One region of the Microbulbifer sp. GL-2 genome, then DNA from elsewhere that is predicted to be linked to it. Evidence: predicted binding sites of a transcription regulator. Region 1 holds the regulator's gene; the other holds the start of a gene.
What was found. Region 1 encodes PhoB, which activates phosphate uptake and scavenging genes when phosphate is short. Its sites were predicted from a motif close to TGTCATAAANNTGTAACA; they were not measured.
Positions count from the first base shown of each region.

Region 1 (15,297 bases):
AAAATGATCAGCTTTTTCGCCAAGAAGGCGCGGGGCATGATGAGTCGTTGGGCCATCGACCAGCGGGTTAAAAAAGCAGAGCAGCTCAAGGGTTTCGATGTGGCGGGCTATGAATTCAACCCTGAAATGTCCAGTGAGAGAGACTGGATATTTACCCGGGACGAGGCGCAATGAGCGAGTCTCTCCTGCCGGATGCACCCTCCTGCGTACGCAACCGGGAGCCGATCCTGGGGCATCTCCGGCGCCTGTTGGCCAATAGCCGGAAAGTACTGGAAGTTGGTAGTGGCACTGGACAGCATGCGGTTTACTTTGCTCCACAATTGCCCCAGCTGACCTGGCAGACTTCGGAACGTGTGGATATGTTACCGGGGGTTCGCGCCTGGCTGGAGAAGCAGCCCGCACAAAACCTGAGGCCGCCGCTTGCCCTGGATGTTGACAAAGACTGGCCTGAGCTCAATGTGGATACGGTCTTCACTGCTAACACCCTACATATTATGTCGAGGGGCTCGGTGCAGCGCTTTTTCCATAAGTTGCACTCTGTCCTGCAACCCGGTGGGCAATTGATTGTCTATGGCCCAATGAAAATTGATGGGGTTTTTGTCGGGCCGAGTAATGCCGATTTTGACCTCTGGCTCAAGGAGCGCGACCCAGCTAGTGGCATCCGCGATCTGGAGTGGTTGGATAAACTTGCCGACGATGCCGGGATGCAACGCGAAGAACTCAATTACCTGCCGGCCAACAACCAATTGGTGGTCTGGCGTAAAAACGATAATAAATAATAAGGAGTAGATATGCCTGCGTGGTTTGAAGTGACAGTAATTGTGGCCTTTGCCATAGGCGCCGTGTTCTTTTTTGCCAAATATCGTGAAACTGCGGCCGCTCTTCATGAGAGCGAGCGCATGAAAATGCGTCTTTCCAATGATCTGAACCGCTACAAGGATGTGTCCCGTCTACGTGCGTTGCGTGATGCCTTGTTAGGCACCAGGCCCCTGCCTACAGATGATGAGGGCAATGAGCATCTGCTGCTGCGTGATGGTGATCTGCAGTTGCACCACCTCATCCTGCGTCGCGAGAGCAACCGGGTCAATGATGAGGATGAGAGCACCTATACAAAGAACGGAGAGCAGATAAGGCTGGAGGAATTTGAATAGTCCTGCCTCAGCTTAGGAGCCCGGATAAGGCGGTGTCAGGTGCCCGCCACTACCTCAGGTGTTTTCTCCACTTTGCCTGCCACCTTTTGTTGTGGGAAGTGCAAAGTGAAAGTGCTGCCCTGGGCGGGAGTGCTTTCAACACTCATCTCTCCATCGTGGCGCAGTAATACATGCTTCACGATCGCCAGCCCCAGACCGGTGCCGCCGCTGTCCCGCGAGCGGCCGGGATCTACCCGGTAGAAGCGCTCTGTCAGGCGCGGAATATGCATTGGATCTATGCCGATACCTCGGTCCTCGACACTAAAGTGTCCCCCCAGGCTGTCCTGCCACCAGCGCAGTTTGATTTCCCCCTCTTCAGGGCTGTACTTCACTGCGTTCAGCACCAGGTTGGCGAAGGCACTGTACAGCTCGCTGGCATCGCCGCAAATACAGTTGTGGGTTTCGCTGTGCACTTCTATCTGGTGGCGGCCGCCGCTGAAGCTGCGCGCCTCGCGTGCGACCCGTTCCATCAGCTCCTGCACATCCACTGGCATGTCGTCGCCTGTGCGCTCCGAAGTCTCAAGGCGTGCCAGAAGTAATAAATCATTGACCAGGGTGGTCATACGGGAGGCCTGCTCTCCCATTTGTGCCAGAGGACGTTGCCATGCAGGCGGAGCCATATCGCTGCCCTGAAGGGTTTCCAGGTAACCAGCGATAACTGTCAGGGGGGTGCGTAACTCATGAGAAACATTGGCGACAAAGTCACGACGCATCTGCTCAAGGTTGTGCAGGCGGGTGATATCGCGAACGATAACCAGCGCTTCATCCTTTCCGTAACGGGTCACCTCCAGCTGCAGGCGCAGTGTCTCATTACCTGGAGCGGGTAGGGTCAGGGGTTCCTGTGAGTCGGTATCCTCGCTGTGCATATAGCTGACAAAGCCGGGATCGCGCACAAAGTTAACCAGGGATTGCCCGCTATCGCTGGCCTGCAGGCCGAGGAGCTCTCCGGCAGCTGGGTTCCACCAAGCCAGGTGATCGCCGTTTTCCAGTGCGACTATACCCTCACGCAGGGCGCCGGTGCTATCCTGCACTCGGCGCAGCATGGCGTGGAGTTTTTGTTTCTCGCGGCGGTGGCGGCGCTGCATGCGATAAAAATCGTCGTAGATTTCGCCCCAGATGCCGAAGGCCGTTGGCGCGGGCCCGCGCCGGCCGTTGGCCAACCAGCGGTTGAAACGCTGCTGTTGCCACAATAAAGATATTAGGTAGGCGGCCAGGCCCGCTATCAGGGCGAGTGACCAATTGCCTGAGGTGAACCCAAGAATGGTGCAGCCCAGGGAGATAATTACAAAACGTGAAAATTCGCCAATACTGCGATCCAACATAGCGTTGCCGTGTTACCTGACGGACGGCGAAAGGGTTTGTTTAGCAGCCTTTCGCACTCAATACATCTTGGAAACCTGCAGCTTTCAAATATGACCGAGGGTTCCCGTGGGAGTCAGTGCCGATCTTTGTGAATTGTCACACTTTTTCGACAGTTTGCACAGAAAATCGGTAGCCAGTGCCGCGTACTGTCTGGATATAGCGGTCGTGACCGTCCATTGTCAGGGCCTTACGCAGCCGACGGATATGTACGTCCACGGTGCGCTCCTCGACATATACATTGCCGCCCCAGACGTGGTCCAGCAATTGGGTGCGGGTGTAGGCGCGCTCCTGGTGGGAGAGGAAAAAGGTCAGCAGGCGGAATTCGGTGGGTCCCATATCTACAGGTTGTCCCTTGATGGTGACCCGATGACTGAGTGGGTCCAGCACCAGGTTGCCTGCGCTCAGGGGATCCTCCGGGGTGGCTGGTCCGGCGCGACGCAGCACCGCTTTAAGGCGTGCGACCAGCTCTCTGGGGGAGAAAGGTTTGGTGATATAATCGTCAGCGCCGGTCTCTAAGGCCTTGATTTTATTGTCTTCTTCGCCCTTGGCGGTGAGCATGATGATAGGTACTGAAGTAGTCAGTTCATCACGCTTGAGGCGCCGGGCCAACTCGACACCGGAGACATCCGGCAGCATCCAATCGAGTAAGATCAGGTCCGGCTTTTCATCTATGACCAGGGCGTGGGCCTCCTGGGCATTTTCCGCTTCGAGGCAGCGATAGTCAGCCATTTCCAGAGCGACCCGCAGCATATCGCGTACAGGGGCTTCGTCATCGACAATCAGGATCGTTTTACTGTGCATTTGCCTGCCATACCCGCTCTGTTGTCAGGATTTCCCGGTTATGGCCGGGGATTAAACGGCATTTATATGACAAATATATGACGGTTACTTCCTGTCCCCCAGTCTTTGCCTAATGCAGCACATAATGCAGGGAAATTCCGGCAAATATCGCCAACCCCACCCAGTTGTTATTGATAAACGCTTGAAAGCAAGCCTCTCTCTTTCGCTCGCGTATCAACCACTGCTGGTAGGTGAACAGTGCGGCCACAACGACCAGGGAAAGGTGGTAAATGCCCCCCAAATCAAAGCGCTGGCCAATAAGCAGCAGCGCCATTAGCACGAGTAGCTGCAGGGTTGCAGTCATCGCCTTGTCCATCTCGCCAAACAGGATTGCCGTGGATTTGACCCCGATTTTCAGATCGTCATCCCGATCCACCATTGCGTAAAAAGTGTCGTAACAAAGGGTCCAAAGCAAATTGGCAACATAGAGAAGCCAGGCCTGAGGTGGGATTTCGCCAGTTACTGCGGCGAAAGCCATGGGGATCCCCATGCTGAATGCGGCACCCAGAACCACTTGTGGCAGGTGGGTATGGCGCTTGGCAAAGGGATAGCAGAAGGCCAGGGCCAGGGCTGGCAGGGAAAGGAGAATGGTTAACTGGTTGGTCGTTAGTACCAACCCGAAGGCTGCCAGGCTGAGCCCAGCGAAAAGACCGAGCGCTGCTTTTGGGGGGATACTGCCAGTGGCCAGCGGCCGCGCTACAGTGCGTTTTACCTTGCCATCGATTTCGCGATCGGCAAAATCGTTTACAGCGCAGCCGGCTGCTCGCATTAGTATCACCCCAAGGGTGAATACAGTCAGCAAGTGCAGTCCTGGCCAACCACCTGCAGCGAGCCACAGTGCCGCCCAAGTGGGCCACAGCAGTAACAGGGAGCCAATGGGCTTGTCCATACGGGCCAGCTGCCAGTAGGGCATGATTGAGGGCCAGCGGGTGGCAATCTGTTGGCTGATCACGGTGGACTCTCCTGGTGTCTAGTTAGTGACTGCGTTGGCCATAGGTGGGGTCTCGGGTTGGAAGCTCGAGAGAAAAGTCTCAGCCACCAGTAAAGGTTTACCCCGCAGCCAGAAAGTAGAGCGGCGCCCCCAGGCATTTTCATTCTCGCTGCAGAGAGGTTCCAGCTGAATCTTGGGGTTGCGCTGCAGGCGATTAAATTGAATATCGCCTCGATGGATACCCGGTTCACTGAACAGTAACTCTCCCAATGGGCGATCGTCCAGGCTGCGCAAATTGCGTGACTTGCCTTGCAGACTGCGCATCGGCAGTACACTGCGCGCATAGACCCAGGGTTGGCCTCGGCCATACAACAAAACTTCCCGCACCAGGGCGCGACTGTGCTCGTGTAGTTTGAGGGTGAGACATTCTTCGGCAAGGGGGAGCTGCCAGCCCTGAAAGAGCACTTGTACACGAAAATCCCCCCCGCTCTGTTGTTTCAGGGCGGCCGTCAGTGATCCCGGATACTCCAGCCACGGCAGCAGTGATTCGGGAGGTTGGGGTAGTGTTGGCTCTAGAGGTTGCCCACGCCAATCGCCGGTGGGTACAAATGGAGATTGGTGCAACGATAACTCCGCAGTCTGGGAAAATCGTATTGTACCTCGCCCGCTGGCGGCTGGCCTCACCCTGTTGCACTTTTGCTCCCCGAGGCGCCAGTGGATATAGTGCCCTCTTTAATGAAAACAACGAATCTATAACGAATCCATAAAGAGAAGCTTGTTATGGGGCTGACTACAAAAATTCTGCTGGGGATGATTGCTGGCATTCTGCTGGGGTGCTTGTTCAATTTCCTGAACATGAGCCAGCTGCTCGGCGAGGGTGCAACCACCGCCATTAACCTATATCTGACCGAAGGGCTGTTCGACATAATCGGTCGAATCTTTATTGCCTCGCTGAAGCTGATGGTGGTACCACTGGTACTAGTTTCTCTGATTAGTGGCGCATGTGCACTGTCTGAGGGCAGCCGTATCGGGCCGCTGGCGGGTAAAACTGTTTTGCTCTATATGCTGACCACGGCTATCGCTATTACCTTGGCTCTGTGTCTGGCATTGATATTCCAACCTGGTGTTGGTGTGAGCGAAACCGCGGCAGAAGCCACCGAGGCTTATCAGCCAAAGGAATCCCCACCGCTTTCCGAAGTGCTGGTGAACATTTTCCCCACGAATCCAGTAGCGGCTATGGCTGAAGGCAATATGCTGCAGATTATCGTATTTGCCCTGCTGATGGGCTATGCGATTTCCCGCTGTGGCGAGCCGGGCCAGCGTATTGCAGCTTTCTTCAATGACCTCAATGCTGTCGTACTGCGTATGGTGGGTGTGCTGATGGTGTTTGCTCCTTACGGAGTTTTTGCTCTGCTGGCGAAAACCTTTGCCGACCTGGGATTTGCAGGTTTACTGCAGCTAGGGAAATATTTCCTGGTCGTGCTGGGTGCCCTGCTGCTCCACGCCTTGGGCACTTACTCAATACTGTTGAAGTTGTTGAGTGGCCTAAACCCACTGGAGCTGCTGAAGAAAATGTGGTCCACCATGGTATTCGCCTTTAGCACCGCGTCATCCGCAGCCACGATACCGGTGACCCTGTCGACTGTAGAGAAGCGCCTCGGTGTGGACAACAAGATCGCTGCCTTTACTGTTCCCCTGGGCGCCACGATCAATATGGATGGCACGGCGATTATGCAGGGGGTGGCGACCGTCTTTATTGCTCAGTTCTTCGGTGTGGATATTGGTCTGACGGGATACCTGACAGTGATTCTTACAGCGACTCTGGCTTCTATCGGTACCGCCGGGGTGCCCGGTGTCGGCCTGATTATGCTCGGTATGGTGCTGCAGCAGGTGGGTCTGCCACTGGAGGGGATTGCTATCGTGATCGGCGTCGACCGCTTGCTGGATATGGTGCGCACTGCGGTGAATATTACTGGCGATGCGGTGGTGAGTAGTGTGGTGGCAAAAAGTGAAGGCGCTTTGGATGAAGAGACTTATTACGATTCCAACTACAAGAGCGTGAGTATCAACGATAACCAGAGTACCGTTGGCGCCCACTGAGGCGCCTTTCATCAAGCCTCGGCAAAACGGGGCTTGTTCTGCAGCCAGCGCTTAATCAGCTGGCTTCGCATCTCCTGATCCAGCGCTGGGGATGTGGCAATCCTCTGCACCTGTGGCAGCAGCTCGGCATCTCTCTGCAGGTCGGCTATGCGGTGCTGGATCTCCCCAGTCTGGCGGGTGCCGAGGATTTCCCCCGGCCCGCGCAGGCGCAGGTCTTCCTCGGCAATAGCAAAACCATCACTGTGTTGGCGCAGCGCCTGCAAGCGTGCGCGCCCATTTTGCGATAAGGGGGTGCCATAGAGCAGCACACAGTGGCTGGCGATGGAGCCGCGCCCCACGCGACCGCGCAGCTGGTGCAGCTGGGCCAAGCCGAGCCGCTCAGGATTTTCGATAATCATCAAACTGGCATTGGGCACATCCACCCCTACCTCGATCACGGTGGTCGCTACTAACAGATCCACTTCACCTGCCTTGAAAGCGCTCATTACCTGCTCTTTCTGCTCCGCTTTAAGACGCCCGTGTACCAGGGCCACACGCACGCCATCCAGCATCTCTGCCAGTTCCTCGGCGGTAGATTCTGCTGCCTGTGCCTGCAGACTCTCTGATTCTTCAATCAGGGTGCAGACCCAATAGGCTTGGCGGCCCTCGGCAATGGCACTGTGCACCCGCTCCATCACCTGGTCACGACGATCATTGGAAATTGCCACGGTATTGATGGGCTGTCTTCCCGGCGGAAGCTCATCAATGATTGAGCAGTCCAGATCGGCAAAGGCCGACATGGCCAGGGTGCGTGGAATCGGAGTTGCGGTCATGATCAACTGGTGGGGCTGTAACCGACCGGTGGCACCGCTGGCGGCGCCTTTTTCACGAAGCTCCAGGCGCTGACGTACACCAAAGCGGTGCTGCTCATCGATAATCACCAGCACCAGGTTGTGGAAAGTCACCTCCTCCTGGAAAAGCGCATGGGTGCCAACCACCAGTTGTGCTTCACCGCTGGCTACTTTTGCCAGCTGCTCGCGCCGCTCAGCGGCCTTTAGACTGCCGGTCAGTTGGGCCACTTGTATTCCGAGAGGTTCGAGCCAGTTACAGAAGTTGACTCTGTGTTGCTCTGCAAGAATCTCCGTGGGCGCCATTACGGCAACCTGGGCCCCTGCACCGATGCCCTTGAGCGCGGCCATGGCTGCCACCAGGGTCTTACCGGCACCGACATCTCCCTGCAAAAGGCGCATCATAGGGCTGTTCAGGGTGAGATCTTCGGAGATTTCCTCACATACCCGCTGCTGTGCCCCGGTGAGTGAGAATGGCAGGCGCGAGAGAAAGTCCCTCTCCAGGGATTCGTTTACCGGCAGCGGCGGTGCAGCAACCCTGGCGCTATTGCGACGCAGCTCCAGCAGACTTAAGTGGTGGGCGAGTAACTCCTCCAGCGCCAGGCGTTGCTGTGCCGGGTGTATACCGGCGCCGAGCTGTTCCAGCTGGGTGCCGGCGGGAGGTGAGTGCAGGTAAATCAAGGCGTCCCTGAGCGGGTAACGCAATACTTTGGGTAGCAACTCCGCGGGTAGTAACTCGGTGACGGCGCCGCCGCGCAAGAGCGCTACGGCTTGCTGTAACAGTCCGCGCATGCGTCCCTGGCTAACACCCTCGGTCAGGGGGTAAACCGGGGTGAGAGTTTCTTCAGTGGCTGCATTCTCGCTGCCCACCACTTCGGTTTCCGGGTGGTAGAGCTCCAGGCCGGCGGCGCCGCGACGTGCCTCACCAAAGCAGCGCAGGCGTGCACCGCGGGCGAAACGGTTTTTCTGCGCTGCAGAAAAATGGAAAAACCGCAGAGTGATGCTGCCACTCATATCCTGCAATTTTACAACCAGACTGCGCCGTCGACCGAAAACGACATCAGCGGCAGTCACTTCGCCTTCGATGACTGCGTCCATACCTGCGGTCAGCCCGGCAACCGGCACTATGCGGGTGCGGTCCTGGTAGCGCAGCGGTAAATGAAATAGCAGATCCTGCAGGGAGTGAATGTGCAGCTTGGCCAGCACCAGGGCAAACTTGTCCCCTACCCCTTTGAGAGCAGTGACAGGTTGTTCTGCAAGGCTGGTCAGGGCTCGATCAGGTGACACTGGCTGATCGCCTCACGCAGAATGTCAATGGCGCGGTGGCGCGGGAAACTGGCGCGCCAGGCCAGGGCGACTGTGCGGCGTGGGCCCGGCGCGATAAAGGGGCGGGTTTCCAGTAACCCGCTTGCGTATTGCGATGCCGCGGCAGCGGATAGCGGTAACACTGTGATACCCAGTCCTGAGGCCACCATGTGGCGCAGGGTCTCCAGCGAGCTGCCGTCGGCGGCGGTCCGGATACCCCCGCCGCCGGTATCCTTCTCCATGGTCAGCTGCAGGTGTGGGCAGGCTTCGAGCACCTGGTCGCGGAAACAGTGGCCCTCACCCAGCAATAGTACGTTGTCCTCTGTGAGTTGCTCCGGATCGATGCTCTCAAACTTGGTGAGGGGGTGCCCGGTGGGCATCAGCACTACAAAAGGCTCGTCGTAGAGGGGTTGTGTGACCACATCCGGCTCGGTAAATGGCAGTGCGATAATAATCGCGTCCAGCTCTCCCTTGCGCAGCCTCTGGCGCAGGACGGCGGTATAGCCCTCCTCTACGTACAGTGGCATTTCGGGAGCCAGGTGTTGCAGCTGTGGGATAAAGTGCGGAAACAGGTAGGGTCCGATGGTGAAAATTGCACCAACGGAAAGAGGGCTTACCAGCTGGTCCTTGCCGGCACTGGCGATGTCCTTGATCGCTGCCGATTGCTCAAGTACGAGCTGCGCCTGGGCCACGATACGCTCCCCTAGAGGGGTAGCCTGGACCCGGGTCTTGGAGCGCTCAAACAGCGCTACACCCAGTTCCTTTTCCAGTTTTTTAACTGCAATAGACAGGGTTGGCTGGCTCACGTAACAGCGCTCGGCGGCGCGGCCAAAATGCTGTTCCTGGGCGAGAGTGACTATGTAGCGCAATTCATTGAGAGTCATGGTAAAGACAATTAAATGGCCTCAGGTAATAGCTATTATTCATAAATAATAGCTGTTGGCCAATACCGTACTTCATCTTGTCTCGAGAAGTTGAAAGTTGGAAAAATTTACCAATTATGGGAGTGGATAGGGGATTGAGGCGCAAAATTTTGCTATATCTGTATGGGGGCACACCGAACGGAGAAACGCCATGGGAGTTCTATCCTGGATCATTCTCGGACTGATTGCCGGCGCCTTGGCCAAGTGGATCATGCCGGGCAAAGATCCCGGTGGTTGGATAGTAACCATGGTGATCGGCATTATCGGTGCGTTTATCGGCGGCTGGCTCGGCGCATTAATCGGTTTCGGTGGACCCGTGACCGGTTTCGGATTTGGCGACATAATAACAGCAACCATTGGTGCGATAATCTTTCTGGCGGTATACCGTTTACTCAAACGGCGTGGTAACTAGTTCATAACCAGAGCGGCAGTTTGATTTGCGGGGCACGGAAGTGCCTCGCTTCGGTATCCATGGATGGTGGTGCCGCAATCGTTTGCGGGTTAATTTTGGAGTGCCCGGAGTAACCGGGTAAGCAGGGTCCGGGTAACACCGGGTCCACAGTTTCTCCAACAGGACTCAACAGCATAAAAATTAAGGGAATATGGCAAATGGCGTTGCCTCTGGTGCCCTTTTGCCGGGAACTATATGACACAACAAGAAAAGCTTTGGATCCTTGGGTGTGGTGACCTTGGAGCGCGCTTAGCGCTGAATATCGACCGCAAGAAATACAGTGTCTACGGCATGCGCCGCAACCCTCTGGTGGCCCTGGCGAGTAAGCGCCGAGCCGATGTTGTTAACTGGCGCCGGGGAGACGCCACCAAGGCTGGGGATATTGAGCGTTTGCTGGCGGGCGGCGCTGATATTGTCCTCGCCACATTTACCCCCGACGAACATACGCCCAGTGGCTACCAGCGCGCATATGTGGAAACCGCCCGGGCTCTTGCTGAGGCTATTCCACACCTGCCCAAGCCACCTCGCCTGGTGCTGTGGGTATCTTCCAGCCGTGTTTACGGACAGAGTGGTGAAGATTTTATCGATGAGCAGACGTCACCGGTTCCCAGTGGTTTTCAGGGTGAGTCCCTGTTGGCAGCGGAGGATATAATTCGTTCGGCCATACCCGGCACCTGTATCGTGCGCTTTGCCGGTATTTATGGACCGGGCCGAGACCGTTTGCTATCCCAGGTGCGTGCGGGGCGCTGTGCGCCACCGCAGCCCCCGCAATACAGTAACCGCATTCATGTGGATGACTGCATTGGCTTTTTGCTGCACCTGATTGAGAGGCACAAGCAGGGATGGAGTCCAGAACCATTGTATATAGGCGCTGACAGCAAGCCTGTGCCCATGTATGAGTTGCAGCAGTGGCTGGTTAAAGCAATGGGGTACACCAGTGCCCATTTGCGCGAAATAGTTCAGACAAGCGAGCGCCGCTCGAAAAAACTCAGCAACCAGCGCATGCTGGCCAGTGGCTATGAGCTGAAATATCCGGATTACAAAGTGGGCTATGGCGCTCTACTGGAAGCGGAAGGTTAGGCGCAGCTGGAGCCGGGTGATTTGTTGGCCCGGCTCTGGTGTTGTTGATACTGGAAACTAAGGCACCATCACGCCTTCGGCCTCAAACTGGGCTCCCAGGGGCAGCTCTTTGACGACTACGGTGGCTCGCGCCGGATAAGGTTCCTGGAAGAACTCCGCCATTACCTCATTAACGGCGGCGAAGTTGCTGCTATCGGTAATATACAGATTCAGCTTCACAATATGGCTGAGTGAGCCATCCGCTGCCTCGCAGACGGCGCCAAGGTTGTGAAATACCTGGCGTGCCTCGTCGGTGAAATTACCGGAAACCATCTGCTGGGTTTCTGGTGACAGTCCTATTTGCCCGGACAGGTAAACCGTATTGTTGACCTTCACCGCCTGTGAATAGGTCCCGGCTGCTGCCGGAGCCCTGTCAGTCTTGATGATCGCACGGTTGGGCATGGGGCACTCCATTACTTATTGCTATTTACGGAAAGCGGGTAAATATAGCGCGCTTTAGTGGCGAATGGCAGCGGCATCGGCGGCCTTTATGCCACTACCTGAAGACGGGCAGTAATGAGCCGCTGAGCACCGAAATACTTCAGGGGCGAGAGATGCGGATTACCGATGGCAGGTTGCGCAGGCGTTTCATGACTCTCGCCAGGTGGACTCGTCCACTCACCTCCAGAGTCAGTGAGATGACGCTATTGTGTGCGTCTTTTTCATCCACGTTGATCTGTTCGATACTGGCGCCCTCCTCAGTAATGCGGGTGGCCAGGCGCGCGATAATGCCGCGCTCCGATTCCACTTCCACACGTACATCGCCGAGGAATTCTCCGGTGACATCGGGCGACCAGTTCACCAGCATCAGATTTTCCGGATGCTCGCGAAACTCATTGGTGTTACGGCAGGTATCGCGGTGTACCACCACCCCTTTGCCGGAGCTGATATGGCCGATGATGGTATCCCCGGGTATCGGGCGGCAGCAGCGTGCAAAGCTGATCATCATGCCCTCCTGGGCATCAATGGCCAGCGGCGAGGATATATTGCCGGTTTCTGCTTCTTCACTATGTATCGGCGCCAGCAGCTTTGCGGCGGAGAAAGCGACTTTGTTGCCCAAGCCTATCTCTTCCAGCAACTTCTCCAGGGTTGCGCACTTGGCTTCTTGCAGGCCGCGCTCGAGTTGTTCTGGTGTCAGCTCTTCAAGACGCGTATCGAATTTGCCCAGGGCTTTTTCCAGCAGGCGCCGGCCTAGGGCAATGGAATCGTGATGGCGCTGGTGTTTGAGGAAGTGGCGAATTGCACTGCGCGCTTTGGCGGTGACGACAAAATTAAGCCAATTAGGATTTGGCTGTGCGCTTTTGCGGGTGAGGATCTCCACTCTCTGGCCGCTTTCAAGCGGCTGCGATAGCGGTGCCAAGCGCTGGTTGATACGCACCGCCACGCAGGAGTTGCCGATATCGGTATGTACTGAGTAGGCGAAATCTACTGCGGTGGCGCCGGCAGGCAGGTCGACAATCTGTCCCTTCGGGGTGAATACATACACTTCATCGGGAAACAGGTCGATTTTGACGTTTTCAATAAACTCCAGTGAATCACCGGCGCGCTGCTGCATTTCCAGTAGACCCTGCACCCAGCGGCGTGCGCGTACCTGGCTGGTGCCACCGGTGTTGATCACCTCATCGCCGGAGGCTTTGTACAGCCAGTGGGCGGCGATACCGCTGTTGGCCATCTCATCCATCTCTTTGGTGCGAACCTGTACCTCGATCGGCACCCCGTGCATGCCGAGCAATACGGTGTGCAGTGATTGGTAGCCGTTGGATTTGGGGATGGCGATATAGTCCTTGAACTCAGAAATTACCGGTTTGTACAGGCTGTGCATCACACCCAATACCCGATAGCAGGTATCCACGCTGTCCACGATAATGCGGAAAGCGTAGACATCCATGATTTCCTTGAAGGATTTCTTCTTGGTGCGCATCTTCTGATAGATGCTGAACAAGTGCTTTTCGCGGCCGATGACCAGGGAACTGATGCCCTCGCGCTGCAGGCGCAGTTCAATGGCATTCTGGATTTGTTCCAGCAGCTCCTTGCGGTTGCCGCGCGCGGCGACGAGGGCGGCGCGCAAGCGGCTGGCGCGCAGTGGATAGATCGCGAAGAAGGCGCGGTCTTCGAACTCGATACGCACATCATTCATACCCAGGCGGTGGGCAATAGGGGCGTAGATTTCCAGGGTTTCACGGGCGATACGTGCGCGCTTCTGCGGTTTTAATGCGCCTAGGGTGCGCATGTTGTGTAGGCGGTCGGCCAGTTTAACCAGGATCACGCGGATATCGCGTGCCATAGCCAGGGCCATTTTCTGGAAGTTTTCCGCCTGCTTCTCCGCCGCACTGTCGGTTTCAAACTGGGTCAGTTTGGAGACGCCGTCGACGATGTCTGCTACTTCGCCGCCAAACTGTTCAGCCAGGGCTGCTCTGGGAATTCCCGTATCTTCGATCACGTCGTGGAGCATGGCTGCGGCCAGGCTCTCGTGATCCATATGCATGCCCGCGAGGATAGTCGCCACCGCCAACGGGTGGGTCACATAGGGTTCGCCGGAACGGCGCTGCTGCCCGTCGTGAGCTTGCTCCGCGTAGAAGTAAGCGCGACGGACTATCTGGATCTGGTCGGGGGGCAGGTATGAGGAGAGGCGGTGGGCCAGACTATCGATGGTGTGCAATGCCGCGCGCGCCTCTCGTATAACTCATAAAACTTCCAGTTCGAACCGCCCGGATCAGATTTCCTGATCGGACAGGTAGGCCGGGACTGCCATCGGCGCCGGGGCCTCTTCGCGATCGGGCTGGTCGAGGATACTGGCGTCTACCAGGCCTTCCTCGATTTCGCGCAGGGCAATCACGGTGGGTTTGTCATTCTCTTCTGGAACCATGGGGTCCTGGCCGCCGGTAGCGATCTGGCGGGCGCGCTTGCTGCCCACGATAACGAGTTCGAAGCGGTTGTCGACGTGCTCGAGGCAATCTTCAACTGTAATACGTGCCATAAACTTTGGGTTCCATTCACTGTGCCCGGAGGGGCAAATTCTGTTCGGGGGACCGGTTATTTTACCGGACCGTGGAGTGTACGCAATTCGATCAATCGGCTCAATGGCGCAGCAGTGCCTTCAATAGCTCACCGTGGTGCAATTGTTGTTGTTCGAGGCGCTGGCGCTGGGCGGTGAGGATAGCGCGAAGCTCCAGCAGGGCCTGCTCAAAGTCATCATTGATTACCAGGTAATCCGCCTCGACATAGTGAGTCATCTCATCGATGGCCTGGTCCATGCGCCGATCAATTATGGACTGATCGTCCTGGCCTCGCCCTGTGAGGCGTTGGCGCAGCGCTTCCTGGGATGGTGGCAGAATAAAAATGCCTACGGTATCCGGCAGCAAGTGGCGCACCTGGGCGGCACCTTGCCAGTCGATTTCCAGGATCACGTCCCGTCCGCTGGCGAGAATTTCCTCGATACTGCCTTTGGAAGTGCCGTAATAATTGTCGCCGTATACCTGGGCATGCTCGAGAAAGGCATTCTGTTCGAGCATCGCCAGGAACTCATCGCGCTCCACAAAGTGGTAGTCGACACCGTTGACCTCACCGGGACGCATTGCCCGGGTGGTATGGGAAATGGAGACGGTGACCTGATTGTCGTTGTCTACCAACGCCTTTACCAAGCTGGTCTTCCCCGCACCTGAAGGTGCGGACACGGTATAGAGTGTTCCTGTAGGCACAACTGATCCTGTTCGAGGGCAAAGCGTGCATTATAACCGAAGCCGCTACATTAGTTGGCTTCAAACGGTAGGATACTGTGGTGGGGAGAGGCTAAACCCCGGCCGGAGTTGGGGGTATATGTTGGGAGTTTCAGGCGTGCGCTACAGACTGCACCCCTGAGCCCGGCCGGGATCGCCCAGCAGGAGTTTGCTCAATCACCACCAACATCTTGCGACTGAGGTTTGCCCCTTGTTGCTAATCGCTAACGACAGCGACTTTATCCTCTTTGTCAGTGATTGCCAACCACCACCACATAAGTGCGCTGATAGAGATATAGGCAATAAAAAGTGGGACAAATTGGGCATTTAGCAGTGGCAGGAGCCCAACCAAAAGAGCGAGGCGCAGGGGCTCCAGGTACTTCACCAGGTGGTAGCCGTCGAGGATGCGGCCATTGATTACCAGACAGAAGACCAGTGTGGCCACAATACCTAACAACTGAGTCAGGCTGAGTGCCTGATAATACCAAAGCAGGCTCAGGGTGGCGGCGGAATAGCAAAGGTGCTGGGCCAGG
Region 1 covers NZ_AP019807.1:1,623,046-1,638,342, forward strand. The annotation lists gene yaaA (peroxide stress protein YaaA) at 1-174, shown strand, start outside; gene GL2_RS07070 (DUF938 domain-containing protein) at 171-779, shown strand; gene GL2_RS07075 (hypothetical protein) at 792-1,151, shown strand; gene phoR (phosphate regulon sensor histidine kinase PhoR) at 1,187-2,512, opposite strand; gene phoB (phosphate regulon transcriptional regulator PhoB) at 2,649-3,353, opposite strand; gene ubiA (4-hydroxybenzoate octaprenyltransferase) at 3,463-4,305, opposite strand; gene GL2_RS07095 (chorismate lyase) at 4,363-4,947, opposite strand; gene GL2_RS07100 (dicarboxylate/amino acid:cation symporter) at 5,104-6,423, shown strand; gene recG (ATP-dependent DNA helicase RecG) at 6,435-8,537, opposite strand; gene GL2_RS07110 (hydrogen peroxide-inducible genes activator) at 8,516-9,439, opposite strand; gene GL2_RS07115 (GlsB/YeaQ/YmgE family stress response membrane protein) at 9,630-9,890, shown strand; gene GL2_RS07120 (NAD-dependent epimerase/dehydratase family protein) at 10,125-11,009, shown strand; gene GL2_RS07125 (Rid family detoxifying hydrolase) at 11,067-11,450, opposite strand; gene spoT (bifunctional GTP diphosphokinase/guanosine-3',5'-bis pyrophosphate 3'-pyrophosphohydrolase) at 11,590-13,707, opposite strand; gene rpoZ (DNA-directed RNA polymerase subunit omega) at 13,762-14,025, opposite strand; gene gmk (guanylate kinase) at 14,126-14,746, opposite strand; gene GL2_RS07145 (sterol desaturase family protein) at 14,982-15,297, opposite strand, start outside.

Region 2 (15,297 bases), 1.3 Mb from region 1:
CCGGCACCCTGCACTATGGGTTCGAGGATCACCGCAGCCAGTTGCTCGCTGTTTTGCGCAATCAGTTGTTCCAGTTCGCGGATATCTTCATCCGGGCAGGTTTGACCAAAAGGGGTTTGCGGGGCGGGGGCAAACAGATGTTGGCTGAGTTGCCCGGCAAACAGGTGGTGCATACCGGTAATGGGGTCACAGGTGGCCATGGCCCCAAAGGTATCGCCGTGGTAGCCATTGCGCAGGGCCAGCAATTTATTCTTGCCCGGCTTTCCCTTGGAGTGCCAAAACTGCAGCGCCATTTTGATGGCGACTTCCACAGAAACAGATCCGGAATCAGCGAGGAATACGCGGTTGAGCCCAGGCGGGGTGATTTCCACCAGCTTTTTGCACAGCTCAATGGCCGGTTCATGGGTGAGGCCGCCAAACATCACATGGGACATTTTGTCCATCTGATCGCGCATGGCCTGATTCAGCTCGGGCACATTGTAGCCATGCAGGGCACTCCACCAGGAGGACATGCCATCGATAAGGCCTCGGCCATCTTCCAGGAAAATTCGAACCCCTTCAGCCCTGGCCACCGGATAGACCGGCGGCGGGTTGATCAGCGAGGAGTAGGGGTGCCAGATATGTTTGCGGTCGAATTCCAGGTCCATAAAAAGCTACATCTCTATTTATGTACGGCCTACATTTGGGCCAATTTATCGCAATCAGGCCAGTTCTCGCAGCACTTTTAGCGGAGGTTGGCTCACTGAGCTGTAACAGGCCAAAGTGCCGGCAGTTCCCACCAATACGGCGCCTACCAATGGGCCCAGTAGCCACAGGGTGGGGTGGAACATCAGGGGCAGCTCGAAAACCCGTTGCGATAGCACCACAAGGGTTGCTTCGGCGCCAATGGCGGCCAGTAAACCGGCGGCACAGCCGAGTAGCCCAAACTCCAGAACCAGGCTCTTCAATAACAGGCGCCTGCGTCCTCCAAGTGTGCGGATAATTGCTGCTTCCTGCAAACGCTCGGCGATGCTGGCGCGTACCCCGGCAATTAATACCAGTACCCCGGCCACAAGCATCAGTGCCATTACCGATTCGATGGCAAAAGATACCTGGTCGATGGTGTCGCGAATACGCAGGATAATCTTATCCAGCTCTATCACGCTGACACTGGGATAGCTGCGCACCAGATCGTTGATCAGCAGCTTGTCTTCAGGAGGAAGATAAAAGCTGGTGATATAAGTGGCTGGGAAGCCCTCCAGGGAACCTGGTGCAAACAACATATAAAAGTTCGGGCGCATGCTGTTCCAGTCCAGGGAGCGGAAGCTGGCCACAGGGGCCTCCACTTCCAGCCCGCCGATGGAAAAGCGCAATTTGTCACCAAGGGCCAAGTTAAGCTGTGCGGCCAGTTCCACCTCAACCGAGACTCCCTCGCTGGTTTTGTCCCACCATTTGCCTTCGAGAATACGGTTATCCGGTGCCAAGTTTTCGGTCCAGCTCAGGTTGAGTTCCCGGCGTACGCCGTTGGGGCGATCCTTAAGATCCTTGGTAAGAGTGTCATTGATGGCGATCAGACGGCCGCGCACCATGGGATAGAATTCGGTGCTACTCACTGCCTCCTTTTCCAGTATCTGCTGTATTCCATCCACATCTGTGGGGGCGATATTCAGCAGGAAGTGATTTGGCGCCTTCTCCGGCAGCTGCATACGCCACTCGTCGATCAGTGCGGTGCGTGCAAAAACCAGGGCCAACATTGCCAGCAGGCCGGTGCCAAAGGCGGCGATCAACAGTGTATTGAATGCGGCGCGGCGCTGCAGGCTGCCCAGGGCAATACGCCAGGCTCCACCAAGAGAGGCCAGCTTTCCTCGCACCAGTAATTGATTGACCAGGGCGCTGCCTCCTACCAGCAGCGCCATACCGGCGAGCAGGGCCAGAGTCATGGCCAAGCTGCCCGACAGCCACCAGATCAACAACAGCATGGCGCTGGGGCCGAGGATTAATCCAAGCCATTCCCGTTTATCGGGATTGCTCCAGTCCTTGCGCAGGGTTTGCATGGGGTCGGTGCGCGCCAGGCGGAACAGCGGTGGCAGGGCAAAACCCAGTGCACAGGCCAGGCCGGTGGCGAGCCCGACTAACAGAGGGTTCCAGTGGCTGGCGGGCGGGGCTACCGGGAAGAAGCCAGCCATCAGGTTGACCGCTTGTGCCTGGATAAAACTGCCTAAAGCGAGGCCCAGGGCAGTGGCAAGCAGGGTGAGGGCGGCCAGCTGGCCCAGATAGATAGCAAGTACCTTGTTGCGCCCGGCGCCCAAGCTTTTCATTACAGCCACGTAAGCAGTATGTCGCAGGCCATAGCGGCGTGCGGCCAGGCCTACAGCAACACTGGCCAGCAGTACAGCGAGGCTGGCGGCAAGGAACAGGAAGCTCTCTGCGCGGTTCAGTGCTGAGGCTACCCGTGGCTGGCCCTCGCGCAGATCCAGCACCCGCTGATGCTCAGTCAGCTGTGGTTTCAGCCAGTCGAAATACTCTTTCAGTATCTGGTTATCGCCGGCAAACAGGTAACGGTAGCGCACCCGGCTGCCGGGCTGGATAACACCGGAGGCCGGCAGATCATCCACATTGGCCAGCACCCGTGCGCCCATATCAAACAGGCTGGTACCCCGGTCGGGTTCCCGCTCTAAAAGTCCGGTCACTTTGAGCTGTGTGTCGCCCAGGTCTATAGAGTCGCCGATTTCAATTTCCAGCAGGGGGAGTAGGCGGGACTCCACCCAGGCCTCCCCTGCAGGTGGCCCCTGTTGTGCGACCTCACGTGGGGCATCCGGCGATCGGCGAATTTCCAGATGACCAACCAAAGGGTAGCCACCACCCACGGCTTTTACGGAGACAAACTGGAATTGGTCATTGGCCGAGATCATCGAGGCAAACTGGATTGCTTCACCTTGCTCCAATCCTCGTTTCTCGGCCTCGGTGAGCCAAGCGGGGTCGACTGGCTGGCTGCTACGCAGCACCTTCTCTGCCGCCAGGAAGGTGAGGGACTGCTCTTCCATGGCACGGGTGAGGCGATCGGTGAAATGGGCGATGGCGGTTACGCAGGTCACAGCCAGCACCAGGGCACTGGCGATCAGGGCCAGCTCGCCTCCGCGCCAGTCCCTGAAAAGCAGTCGCAGTGGCAGCATCAGGCGGATACCTCTGACAGGTTGTCGTCACCGGTGAGGGAGTCGTAGGACTCTACTGCGCCCGCGGACATGCGCAGGTGGGTGGCGCAGCGCTCTGCCAGGCGTTGTTCATGGGTCACTAACACCAGGGTGGTGTTGGATTCGGCGTTGAGTTTGAATAACAGGTCGATGATCTTGGCGCCGTTGCCGGCATCGAGGCTGCCGGTGGGCTCGTCGGCGAAGAGAATCGCATCGTCGCCGCTAAAGCTGGCAAATGCCCTGGCAATGGCGACCCGCTGCTGTTCTCCACCGGAGAGTTGGCGCGGATAGTGGCCCAGGCGGTGCTCCAGTCCGACTTTGGCCAGGAACGCCTCTGCGCGTTTTGCTGCACCCCGCTCTCCGCGCAACTCACTGGGCAGCATGACATTTTCAAGTGCGGTTAGACCGGGCAATAACTGGAAGGTCTGGAATACAAAACCCACACAGCGGGCACGTATGGCAGCACGCTGCTCTTCGTCTAAGGCGGTTATTTCTTCACCGGCCAGCCAGATTTTACCCTCACTGGGCTTGTCCAATCCGGCGAGCAGGCCGAGTAGTGTGGATTTTCCGGAACCTGAGGCACCGGTCACAGCCAGGCTCTCCCCGCGAGCCAGTTGCAGGGAGATATTGTTTAATAGGGTCAATGGCCCTTCGCTGGTGGAGACCCTGTGATACAGGTTTTCTGCCTTGAGAATGGCGGACATACTGTGTTCCCTATACGGATGCGCGAATTTTTTGGAGAGTATGACATGACGACAGCCTTTTTTCGGCAGTTGGCGGCTCAATTCAGCTTGATGTTGTTGCTGTTTGTCCCTGTCGGGGTTGCCCAGGCGGACACCTCGGAGACCCTGCTGGTGTTGGGGGACAGCATCAGTGCGGCCTACGGTATTAATGAGGAGCAGGGCTGGGTGCAGTTATTGCGAGAGCGCCTGCAGGAAAAAGGCAAGAAGGTTCGGGTGGTCAATGCCAGTATCAGTGGTGAGACTACTTCCGGTGGGTTGACCCGCCTGCCGCGACTGATGCAGGAATATAGCCCACGCTGGCTAATTGTGGAGCTGGGCGGAAATGACGGCCTGCGAGGTTACCCGCCGCAAACCTTACAGCGTAACTTGATGGAAATGGTGAAGCTGGCCAAGAACTCTGGTGCGGAGGTGCTGCTGCTGGGTATGCGTATCCCGCCCAATTATGGACGCGCCTACACCAATGCATTTGCCGCCGTCTATCCAAAGGTGGCGAAATCTGAGCAGGTGGGACTGGTGCCTTTCTTTCTGGAAACTGTGGCACTTGAGGATGGCGCCATGCAATCGGATGGTATCCACCCCACGGCTAAGGCTCAACCAGCACTGCTGGAGCATGTGTGGCCCTGTGTTGAGTCACTGCTGGCGGATACAGTGGAGGGGGAGTCGTGTACTCCGTGATCGAAATGCGTACAATCGCGCCCCCAGGATAGGGAAAGCCAGCGCCAGGCCATTGGTCACCAGTGGTAGTGGTTGCAGCTGGATCCCCAGATTTGTAACCGGTCAGCGGTACTGAACTAGTTAGAGAGACACCATGTCCGAAGTGGAAAACCGCCGCGAGCGGCTCGAATTCAACAAGCTGCAGAAGCGCCTTCGCCGCCATGTGGGCCGTGCTATCGCCGATTTCAATATGATTGAAGAGGGCGACAAAATTATGGTTTGCCTGTCCGGCGGTAAGGATTCCTATGCCATGCTGGATATCCTGCTAAACCTGCAAAAAACCGCACCGGTCAATTTTGAACTGGTAGCGGTGAATATGGACCAGAAACAGCCGGGTTTTCCCGAGCATATCCTACCGGAATATTTGCGCTCCCTGGGTGTGCCCCACCATATCGTGGAGAAAGACACCTACTCGGTGGTGCAGGAGGTAATACCTGAGGGTAAGACTACCTGTAGCCTCTGTTCACGCCTGCGCCGTGGCACCCTTTACGGCTTTGCCGAAGAGATTGGAGCCACCAAAGTGGCCTTGGGCCACCACAAGGACGATATCGTCGAGACCTTGTTCCTGAATATGTTTTACGGTGGCCGCCTCAAGGCGATGCCCCCTAAATTGCGTGCTGATGATGGGCGCAATATTGTGATTCGCCCGCTGGCTTATTGCCGGGAGGAAGATATCGCCCGCTACGCGGCTTTCAAGGAGTTTCCGATCATTCCCTGTAATCTCTGCGGTAGTCAGGAGAATCTGCAGAGGCAGGCGATCAAGCAGATGTTGCGAGAGTGGGACAATAAATTCCCCGGGCGCAGCGAAAATATCTTCGCTGCAATAACGCGCGTATCTCCGTCGCAATTAGCAGACAGGGATCTGTATGATTTTGAAAGCCTGGAGCTGGACCGCTCTATGCCGTCGACTGCCGAGCGTCCTGATCATTTAATTCAGCGCCAGGTGAATTCCTGGGAGCCGGAGGATGCGCGGGAGGTTGCCCCCCAGCATATCGAGGCGCTGAATCTGTAGGATCTGCACCGCTGACCAGCTGGGCGTAACTGCATTCAAAGTCGCGCGTGGTGGCACTGGGCCCATGGTGGAAGTGCTGGTGCCACAGCCGTGCCATTTTCGCCACGTCATTGGTTTCCGGCTCGGGGATCTTGTGGATATCCGCCGAGCGGTATACCAGCCAGGCGATAGCTGTGGCATAGCGCAGGTTGGTGGTCAGCTCACTGTGGGGGTGATCGAGAAAATCCCGCTGGCTGGCCAGACCCCGTACCTTTGAGGCCAGGGCCGGGTGACCAATCAGGTAGTCGTCCCAGATCTCCCGGTGAGTGTGTGGTTGGATTTGGTAGATGCCCAATCCATGGCGCCGTCCCTGCTTGAGGTGAAAGCCAAGCTGCGACTCCTGTGCAGCAGTGCCGAGCAGGAGGTTTTCCATGCCCTGGCTCCAGGCTCTCAGGTGTTTGAGGGTCGGACGGATAACCTGGAGGCGCAATTCGTCCAGACAGATGCCCATAGTGTTGTCTTTTTTTCTGTGGCTGTCCTGAATATTTAGTTTGCGGATTGAGTCGACGCCACCTGTTGGGTAGATTTAGGCGCAATAAACATAACAATTTTTGAAGTGGTACCGATCCTGTAGCTCATTTTGCCCAAAAAGCGAGCAGTGAGTCGCAGTAATAGCCCTATCCTGGTGCCACTCCACCTTGAGTAGAAGGAACCCCACATGCCCGCACAGTGGCTCGTTGCCCTTACCTTTGTCGCTTACCTGGCTTTAATCCTGGTGATTGGCATTTACGCCTATATGCGCACCAAAAATGCCAGCGATTACTTCCTCGGTGGCCGCTCTCTACCCCCCGCCGTTGCGGCGCTGTCTGCCGGTGCTTCAGATATGAGCGGTTGGTTACTCTTGGGCTTGCCCGGCGCTGCTTATGCAGCGGGTTTATCTGCGGGTTGGATTGCCATAGGGCTTTTTTCCGGTATCGTTTTGAGCTGGGTCAGCATGGGGCGCCGCCTGCGTATCTATACCTATGAGCTCGATGATTCCCTGACAGTGCCCGCTTACCTGGATCGTCGCTTCAAAATGGGGCATCCCTATCTGCGCACTATTTGCGCCATTTTCATTTTGTTGTTTTTCCTCTTTTATGTGGCCTCAGGCTTGATTGCCGGTGGCAAGCTATTTGAGACAGTGTTTGGTTGGGACTACCACTATGCGGTGGTTATTGGCGCTGTTGCGGTAATTTCCTACACATTGTTTGGTGGCTTCCTGGCGGTATCCTGGACTGATGTGTTCCAGGGTTTACTGATGAGCGTTGCCTTGATTGCTGTGCCTTGGGTAGTTATCTCCGGTCAGGGAGGTTTAACCGCCAGCTGGGCTCAGCTTCAAGCACAGCAGCCGCAGTTAACGCATTGGCTGATTGATGGCAGTGGCCAGGCTTTGGGGCTGGTGGCCATTCTCAGTTCCCTGGCCTGGGGACTGGGCTACTTTGGCCAGCCTCATATTCTGGCGCGATTTATGGCTGTGCGTAGCTCGGACGATGTTCCTGCGGCGGCAACCGTAGCTGCTGTTTGGTCCCTGATTGGTTTCCTCGGTGCCATGGCGGTGGGCCTTTTTGCCCACTTGCAGATGCAGCAGGGGTTGCCCGATGGCGAAACGGTATTTATGGAGCTGGTGCAAGTGCTGTTCCATCCGATTGTTGCCGGTGTACTGCTGGCAGCGATTTTATCCGCCATTATGAGTACTGCAGATTCGCAATTGCTGGTGTCTTCTGCAGCGTTGGCAGAAGATATTTACCATGTCTGGTTTGGGCGCAAGACCAGTCCGGAAGCCATGGTTAAAGTGGGGCGTTGGGCCGTTGTGGGGCTTTCCCTGATTGCCGTATGGATTGCCATGGACCCGGATTCCAAGGTCCTGGATGTGGTGAGTTATGCCTGGGCCGGGCTGGGTGCCGCTTTTGGTCCGACACTGTTAATCAGTCTCTACTGGTCGAGGATGACCGGTAGCGGCGCTATTGCCGGGGTTACTGTCGGTGGAGTCACAGTGGTGATCTGGGAGCAGCTCTCCGGTGGCATCTTCGATGTTTACGAATTGCTGCCAGGCTTTATTTTCTCAGCAGCTGCTATCGTCATAGTTAGCGTACTGACGAAATGCCCGGAAGCCGTGGCCTCCCAGCATAAAAAGTTGCTGGGATAAGCCCGGAGGGTTTGCACTTAAGGCCTTCTTTTAAGGGGGTTGGGTGCAAGACGACAGCTGCGCAAAGGGCGCGCCTGTGGCAAGGGCGCGACTGTTGTGAGGCGAAAAGGATTTCCATCCGCAGCGATTATTCCAATAGCGGTTGGAGATACTGAGTGATCAAAGTTCATCTCGGTGATATCACGCGATTGAACGTCGATGTCATCGTCAATGCCGCCAATGCCCACTTACTCGGTGGTGGCGGTGTCGACGGAGCCATTCACCGTGCCGCGGGCCCCAATCTTCTGGAGGCCTGCCGCAGTATCGGGGGTTGTCCCGCCGGTGAGGTCCGTGCCACCAGTGCTTTCTCAATCCCTGTCAAACGTATCTACCACACAGTTGGGCCTGTCTGGCGCGGTGGCCGTTTGGGCGAGCCGGAACTGCTGTCGAGCTGCTACCGCCAGTGCCTGACGTTGGCGCGGCGGGAGAGTATGCGCTCCATTGCCTTCCCTGCCATCAGTTGTGGTGTCTATGATTATCCCCCTCGGTTGGCGGTGGAAATAGCTGTTGAACAGGTGCAGCAACACCTGGAAAAAGACGGCGAACCACAGAGCATCGTATTTTGTTGTTTTGATGCGGAGATGGCTGAGCTCTATCACGCTCAGTTAGATGCCTACGTGCGGCGTTAATCGCTTATTTTGGCTCAACGCCTGATACTTTCGGCCATTGATTAGGGCGGGGGTGTCGAGGATGATAAGTTTCCTGACAATAACACTATAAGAAAAGGAGATTGTCATGCGCAGTGCTCAGCAGTGGTTTGCCGAATACGGTGAGAGTCACCAGAACCCCATTAATAAATCGATTCACTGGATCGCGGTACCGGTAATCTATGCAACTGTTGCCGGCCTTCTGTGGGATATCCCGCAGTTACAGTTTATGGCGGCACTCCCATGGCTGAATTGGGCTGTGGTAATCACAGTGCCGGTGCTGCTATTTTACTTTGCCCTTTCCTTCCCAATTGGCCTGGGTATGACCGCGCTGACGGTAGTCTGTTTATGGGGTGGTCAGTGGCGGAACGCCTGGGTGTTCCCGTGTGGCAGACGGCACTGGGACTGTTCGTGGTGATGTGGGTTTTTCAGTTTGTCGGCCACCATATCGAGGGAAAAAAGCCCTCCTTTTTTAAAGATGTCCAATTTTTGCTGATTGGTCCAGCCTGGGTAATAGGCTTTGTTTATCGCAAGTTGGGTATTCAATACTAAGCCGGTTCAGTGGGAGGGCGACTGGCTTGTCGCCCTCGTCGTGGATGTTAGCGGTTGTAGTGAACCGGTACCTCCAGGGTCTCTTTTACTTCCTCCATCACCACATAGCTGGTGCACTCCTGCACCTCCGGTAAAGTCAGTAAGGTTTCGCCATAAAACCTGCGATAGGCACTCATATCCGCAACCCGAGCCTTAATCAGGTAATCAAAGTTTCCGGAGACCAGATAGCACTCCTGTACCTCTGGCAGCGCTGCAACGGCATTACGAAACTCTTCAAAGGCGTCTTGGGCGGAGCGATTCAGGCGGATCTGTACAAACACTACCAGCGCTGCATCCAGAAACTCCGGATTGATCAGGGCCGTATAGCCTTGGATAACCCCCTCGCTTTCCAGCCGTTTCACCCGTTCTACACAGGGTGTAGCAGTTAATCCGACTTGACGAGCCAGTTCCGCATAGCTGGTGCGGCCATTTTTTTGCAGGACCCGCAGTATATTGCGATCCACTGTGTTGAGCTCTCCCGCGCGTTTACGCATACCTCTGCTTCCTCTGTAGGCGATCAGCTTAAAAAATGGACTTATCACTAACTTTACTAGTTGATTCCACTAGTTTGATAAAAAATCTCATATAAATCCACTCACAAAGTGGTCCTATACTGGGGAAAACACAGAAATTAGGCGTGGCTCCAGCCTTTGTGCGGAGATTGCGCCAGATACAGAGACCGAGGAGCAGAAAATGTTGATTGGCGTCCCTAAAGAGATCAAAAACCACGAGTATCGTATTGGCCTGACGCCGTCGAGTGTTCGCGAACTGGTCGGCCATGGCCACCAGGTCATCGTACAGAAGGATGGTGGTACAGCAATCGGCTTTACCGATGAAATGTACGAGCAGGCCGGGGCCAAGATTATTGATACTCCGCAAGAAATTTTTGCCACTGCCGATATGATCGTCAAGGTAAAAGAGCCGCAGCCGAATGAATGTGAAATGCTGCGTCCTGGACAGGTTCTATACACCTACCTGCACTTGGCTCCAGATCCCAAGCAGACTGAGCTGCTGGTGAAGTCTGGTGCTACCTGTATCGCTTACGAGACTGTTACCGACCGCTTTGGCGGCCTGCCGCTGCTGGCCCCGATGTCTGAAGTGGCTGGTCGTATGTCTGTGCAGTGTGGCGCGCACCACCTGGAAAAAGCCCAGGGTGGCCTCGGTGTATTGCTGGGTGGTGTACCCGGTGTAGCTCCTGCCAAGGTTCTGATTATTGGTGGTGGTGTTGTTGGTACCAATGCGGCCAAGATGGCGCTGGGTATGGGTGCCGATGTAACCATTCTGGATCGCTCCTTGCCGCGCCTGCGCCAGCTGGATGATATTTTCGGTGGCGCTGTACGTACCGAGTACTCCACTAATGATGCGATTGAAAAACACGCGCTGGAAGCGGATCTGGTCGTTGGTGCTGTACTGATTCCGGGTGCCGCGGCTCCGAAGCTGCTGACTCGCGATATTATCAGCCGCATGAAGAAAGGTGCTGTGGTAGCAGACGTTGCTATCGATCAGGGCGGGTGCTTCGAGACCTCCAAAGCCACCACTCACCAGGAGCCCACTTATGTAGTGGATGGTGTTGTGCACTACTGTGTGGCCAATATGCCCGGTGGTGTAGCCCGTACCTCTACTATGGCTCTGAATAATGCCACCCTGCCATATGCTGTGGCCTTGGCAAACAAAGGCGCCAAGCAAGCGTTACTGGATGATGCCAACCTGCTGGAAGGTCTGAATGTCCACGCTGGCATGGTGACTTACGAAGCAGTTGCCGATGTGCTGGGTTATGAGTTTGTAGATCCCAAGCTGGCCCTGCAAAAAGTTGCCGAGTCGGAAGAAGCGGTAGCCTGATTATTAGCGGCTGTCATACAGCCGCTTTTAAAAACAAGCTGCAATGCGCTTGTTATTTGGGAGTTTTCCCCGGAGCGCTCTTTGGCGTTCCTCTCTGTGAGACCTGGTGGCTCCCAAGCCATCAGTTGATAGCCGCGTATTTACGCGGCTTTTTTATTGCTGAGCCCATTATTTCTGACCTGCTTACACTCACAATACTTTTACTATGTGCTCATAGAGCTGTCTGATGTTTACAGAAAGCCCGTTTTTTCTGTATCTAAGGCGTTAGCTATGTGGGGAAAACAGGAAGCCCATCAAGGCACTTCCCGTCACATTTCCAAGTCCCACGTTATGGTTATTCCTTCCCTGCAAATCAGCGGAGCTTTCAAATCACAGTAACCAAACCTCAACTCGACGATTTTTAATCTTGCTAGTGGAATTGTTGGATGCAATCGGCAGGTAGGCACCGAAGCCTTGGACTGGTGCAGTGTTGATCTTGTGATGGCGAAGGGCAGATCGAACGGTTACGGCGCGCAGCTTGGACAAAATCACTGAACGTTCTGGGCTCGCTTTTTCGTCACCAAAGCCGATCAGCAACAAGCGACGCTCACGATTCTCGGATTTTTGCATATAGCTCGCCAGTCTTTGAATATCCTGTTGTGCTTTGTTGTCCAGAGTGGCGCTACCTTCAGAGAAGCGGAAATTAATACTCAAGCGCTCCGCTTTTTCAGTCAGGTCCAGGTACTCTTTTGGGCCCTCACGCAAGCCCTCGGGTTTGACCCCGATGGGAGTCTGGGCAACAAACCCGGTGGATTTTACCTGCTCTTGGCCCGGTTCACTCTGTACAAAGCGCAGAAATTCTTCGGCAAGCGGTTTTGTCGAATAAACCGGGGTATACAAAAACAGGCGGCGTGATAGCGGGTAATCTTCCGTTGCTACGGTTAAGTGCTCAGGTGCCTGGGGCTGGGTGTCTTCGTCAGAGACAGCGATTGCCCTGGATTGTCGTATTGATGGCAGCCCGACAAAGCCAATGCCATAGGGATCTGCGGCAACCAAATCAGAGAGTTGGTCATTGGATTCAAAGCGCTTTGCGCTGTCGATCAACGTGTGGTTTTTTCCAAGCACCAGGCTGTTAAAGGTATCCCAGGTTCCAGATTGGTTATCGCGGGCATAGACATTGATTCGACCTTTGCCTCCGCCGAGCTGGGACCAGTTGGAGATTTTTCCCGAGAAAATTGAGGCGATCTGCTGCAGCGTCAACTTTTGGATGGGGTTGTCGGGATGCACAATGATTGCCAGGCCGTCGATAGCAATGACATGCTCTGCGCGGCTGCTACGCATATTTCCCAGGTTAGAAAGTGCTGTAAATTCTGTTTCCTTGATTGGTCTGGAAGCCATGGCAATGTCCGTTTGGGACTGTTTAAGCCCTTTGAAACCTGTGCTTGAGCCGTGTGCAGCAATATCGACAAAGATAGTGTGGCTGCCGGTGCCTGCTTGTACACGGAATTCATTAGCGGTGCCTAGGGGGATCACACGGATGTTCTGGGCATTTTTTGCTGAAAGGTAGTCGCGAATCAAGTTGGGTGCTAACTGCGCGCCGATGGTATTTGAGCCACGTAGGGTAAACAGCAGGCCGGAAGTGTTGGAGTCAAAAGCAGGTAAGTCGGCGGATGTTATTGGAGAAAATACCAGTCCCAGCAAAAGTAACAAGGAACAGAAAAGTCGGTGTAAGAACAGGTGCATAAGAACTCGCCCGTAGGGAAGAAAAACGAGGCCGCAAAATATGTCTTGTTTATTACAAAATGATGAAATCTTAGTGAATAAAGTGTGCAAATGTCTCAGTCATTGGTTCTATGCACTATGTGGAAGGAATTATCGGGTGGAATTTTGAAATTGTAAGGTAAGCGGGGTTAAAGATGTGTAACAGGGATCAGAGTGCCGGGCTGACTATTTAGATAAAAAGTTTGAAATTAAGGGGATTGGCAGCTGGCGGGCAGACCAAATACCTTCAATCCGGATTGCTGGAATCCTGACCCGGTCAACCGTGAAAGACTAATGCGCTGGGAAAAGGCGGCTTACCAGTACCGGTAGTGCAGTCTCTACTCGCAAAATACGGGCTCCCAAGTGTACGGAATGAAAGCCGGCCTCTTGTAATTTTTCCACTTCGTAGGGAATAAAGCCACCCTCGGGGCCAATCGCCAGGGTGGTTGCCTTATCGATATCGACCGGGCAGGCCTCCCCCCCACCGGGTGGGCAACCATTTTCACCGTATCGGCAGATAACTCAGGCAGCTCATCTTCCACAAAGGGTTTAAAGCGTTTTCGCAAGATGATCTCTGGCATCTGGGTATCGACGGCCTGCTCAAGCCCTAGCAGACACTGCTCAGACAGTTTGTCCGGCTCCAGCCAGGGGGTTTGCCAATAGGACTTTTCTACACGGTAACTATTGAGAAGAACCAGTTTTTTTACACCCAGAGCAGTAATATGCTGAATAATCCGCTTTAACATTTTTGGGCGCGGCAATGCCAGAATCAGGGTGAGTGGCAATGGTGGTGGAGGATTGCTTTGTAACTCTACTCTGAGCTCAACCTGCTGATCTGTAAGAGCGATGATTTCACCAAAACCGATTTCACCATTGAGCAATCCAACACGCAATTGCTGCCCTGGGGCGGCCCGGTGGACCTTAACGATATGCTCCAACCTGCGGTCTGAGAGGCGCACATGAGTGGAGTCGATGAAATCAGTTTCCTGTAAAACAATCAGGTTCAAAATCTGCCAACCTTTGCTGTGTATAGAGACGGGTTCTGCTTTGCCGTATGCAAAAGGTCATCGCTGGGCGGAGGCGATTGCCCCTTTACCCAAACCTTCGTAGGCGCGCACGGTGATTGTTTTTCCGGGCGCCTCATTGGCCAGGGTGTTGGCAATATATTGGGCCAGCTGCTCTACGGTGGTATCGCAGTCGATAACCTCGCAACAGCGCGAGGGAAGTTCCAGGGTGAAATCACCTTGTTGAGCCCGATAGGCGAAGCTCAAAGTCTTCTTTTCTTCTATGCGCAAATCCTCGCGGGTTCCCAGATAAATATCTTCCCAGCGCTTTGCCCATTGCTGCTCCAATTGCTGGTCGCGTTCACCATCAGTAAAAATCTGGATGCGGGATCGGTGGCCGTGTGCGATTCGCTGACAATTGCCCTGGTGTTTTTTTAGGCCATGGCTGTAGTGATAGAAGGCATCTTTTATTTTTTCATCTTCAAAGGAGAGCTTGAGTTGCTCGACGCTGGTGGGAAAGGAGCTGGCCAGTTGTTTTACGCTCCAACGTGCTACTGAGTCCCCATTTATAGTGCCAGCCTCAACCAGTGCAAAAGCTTGTTCCGGGCCGGAAACAGAAATCTGCTCGCCACTTGCCAGCTGCCAAGTGAGTGATATTTGCCCGCTCTCATTGGTAAGAGTTAGTCCAGGGGCTAGGGTGGGGACCAGAAGGCGGTGGTCGAGTTGGTCATCAAGCCAGTGGCGCAGAGTCTTTTTTACGATACCAAAGTCGCAAACCATGCCCTGATGATCGAGAGCGCCCTCAAGGGTGGCATTGGCCAGCCATGTCTCTCCTACCAGGCCGCGCTGGAAGTCCAGGTAGCTGAAATCAACATTGGTTAAATTATCGACAAACAGGTGCATGGGTAACTCTATTGCATGGGGTAAGATAGTAGTCGTCCATTATAACCTGTTAATAGGGCTGGAACTTGCGCCTTTATGCCTCTATAATCGCGCCCTCTTCGGATGCACCGAAGATCGTTGTGGCGGCCCTTCCGGTCCCCTCGCAATGAACAGCTGTGAACTCCGCCAGGCCCGGAAGGGAGCAACGGTAGCAGTGGTATCATGTGCCGAGGGTGTGCTGGTTGGGCTGCCTCCAATTTCTCCCCACTTTTCTTGCATCCTTTACTGCTCTATTCAAAGCCCTCCTTATCTGTTTTACGACCCGGCTTCTAAGCGTGCTGCCCTGTGCCTGTGATTTTTACAGTAGTCCCCGTATTTTCCGCCAAATATACCTAAAAAAAAGGGATTTTGTGTCGATCTGGGCCTAACGGCGGCAGCGCCATCGCTGAAATAGCGATGCTTATGCTATAAACGGCGACAATTATAACCAGGCCCAATAATGATTATTTGAGGGGAAGATGAAAAAAGTTGCTCTAGCCCTTGCGACTGCCGTGGCACTCTCTGCTTGCGATAGTGGTCAGCAGACGTCGAAAACTGTTGGTGTGGCGCAGGCCACTGCGGAAAGTCCGGCAGCGGAACAAAGCCAGTTAACAGCGAAAGACGCCCAGGCTTTTTTGGATAATGCCCAGGCCCGCCTGGAGAAAATGGGACAGGAGATGAGTCATGCTGCATGGCTGGCATCAACCTATATC
Region 2 covers NZ_AP019807.1:2,950,356-2,965,652, forward strand. The annotation lists gene bioA (adenosylmethionine--8-amino-7-oxononanoate transaminase) at 1-647, opposite strand, end outside; gene GL2_RS12880 (ABC transporter permease) at 702-3,152, opposite strand; gene GL2_RS12885 (ABC transporter ATP-binding protein) at 3,152-3,874, opposite strand; gene GL2_RS12890 (arylesterase) at 3,920-4,588, shown strand; gene ttcA (tRNA 2-thiocytidine(32) synthetase TtcA) at 4,722-5,639, shown strand; gene GL2_RS12900 (hypothetical protein) at 5,524-6,129, opposite strand; gene putP (sodium/proline symporter PutP) at 6,337-7,803, shown strand; gene GL2_RS12910 (O-acetyl-ADP-ribose deacetylase) at 7,959-8,471, shown strand; gene GL2_RS12915 (DUF962 domain-containing protein) at 8,578-8,907, shown strand; gene GL2_RS22150 (Mpo1-like protein) at 8,838-9,041, shown strand; gene GL2_RS12920 (Lrp/AsnC ligand binding domain-containing protein) at 9,089-9,574, opposite strand; gene ald (alanine dehydrogenase) at 9,774-10,919, shown strand; gene GL2_RS12930 (substrate-binding domain-containing protein) at 11,289-12,641, opposite strand; gene GL2_RS22365 (16S rRNA (uracil(1498)-N(3))-methyltransferase) at 12,951-13,061, opposite strand; partial or broken gene GL2_RS22370 (RsmE family RNA methyltransferase) at 13,190-13,618, opposite strand; gene GL2_RS12940 (6-carboxytetrahydropterin synthase) at 13,724-14,566, opposite strand; RNA gene ffs (signal recognition particle sRNA small type) at 14,696-14,792, shown strand; gene GL2_RS12950 (M2 family metallopeptidase) at 15,064-15,297, shown strand, end outside.
Region 2: the regulator PhoB is predicted to act here: its motif matches at 12,692-12,709, upstream of GL2_RS12930 (substrate-binding domain-containing protein).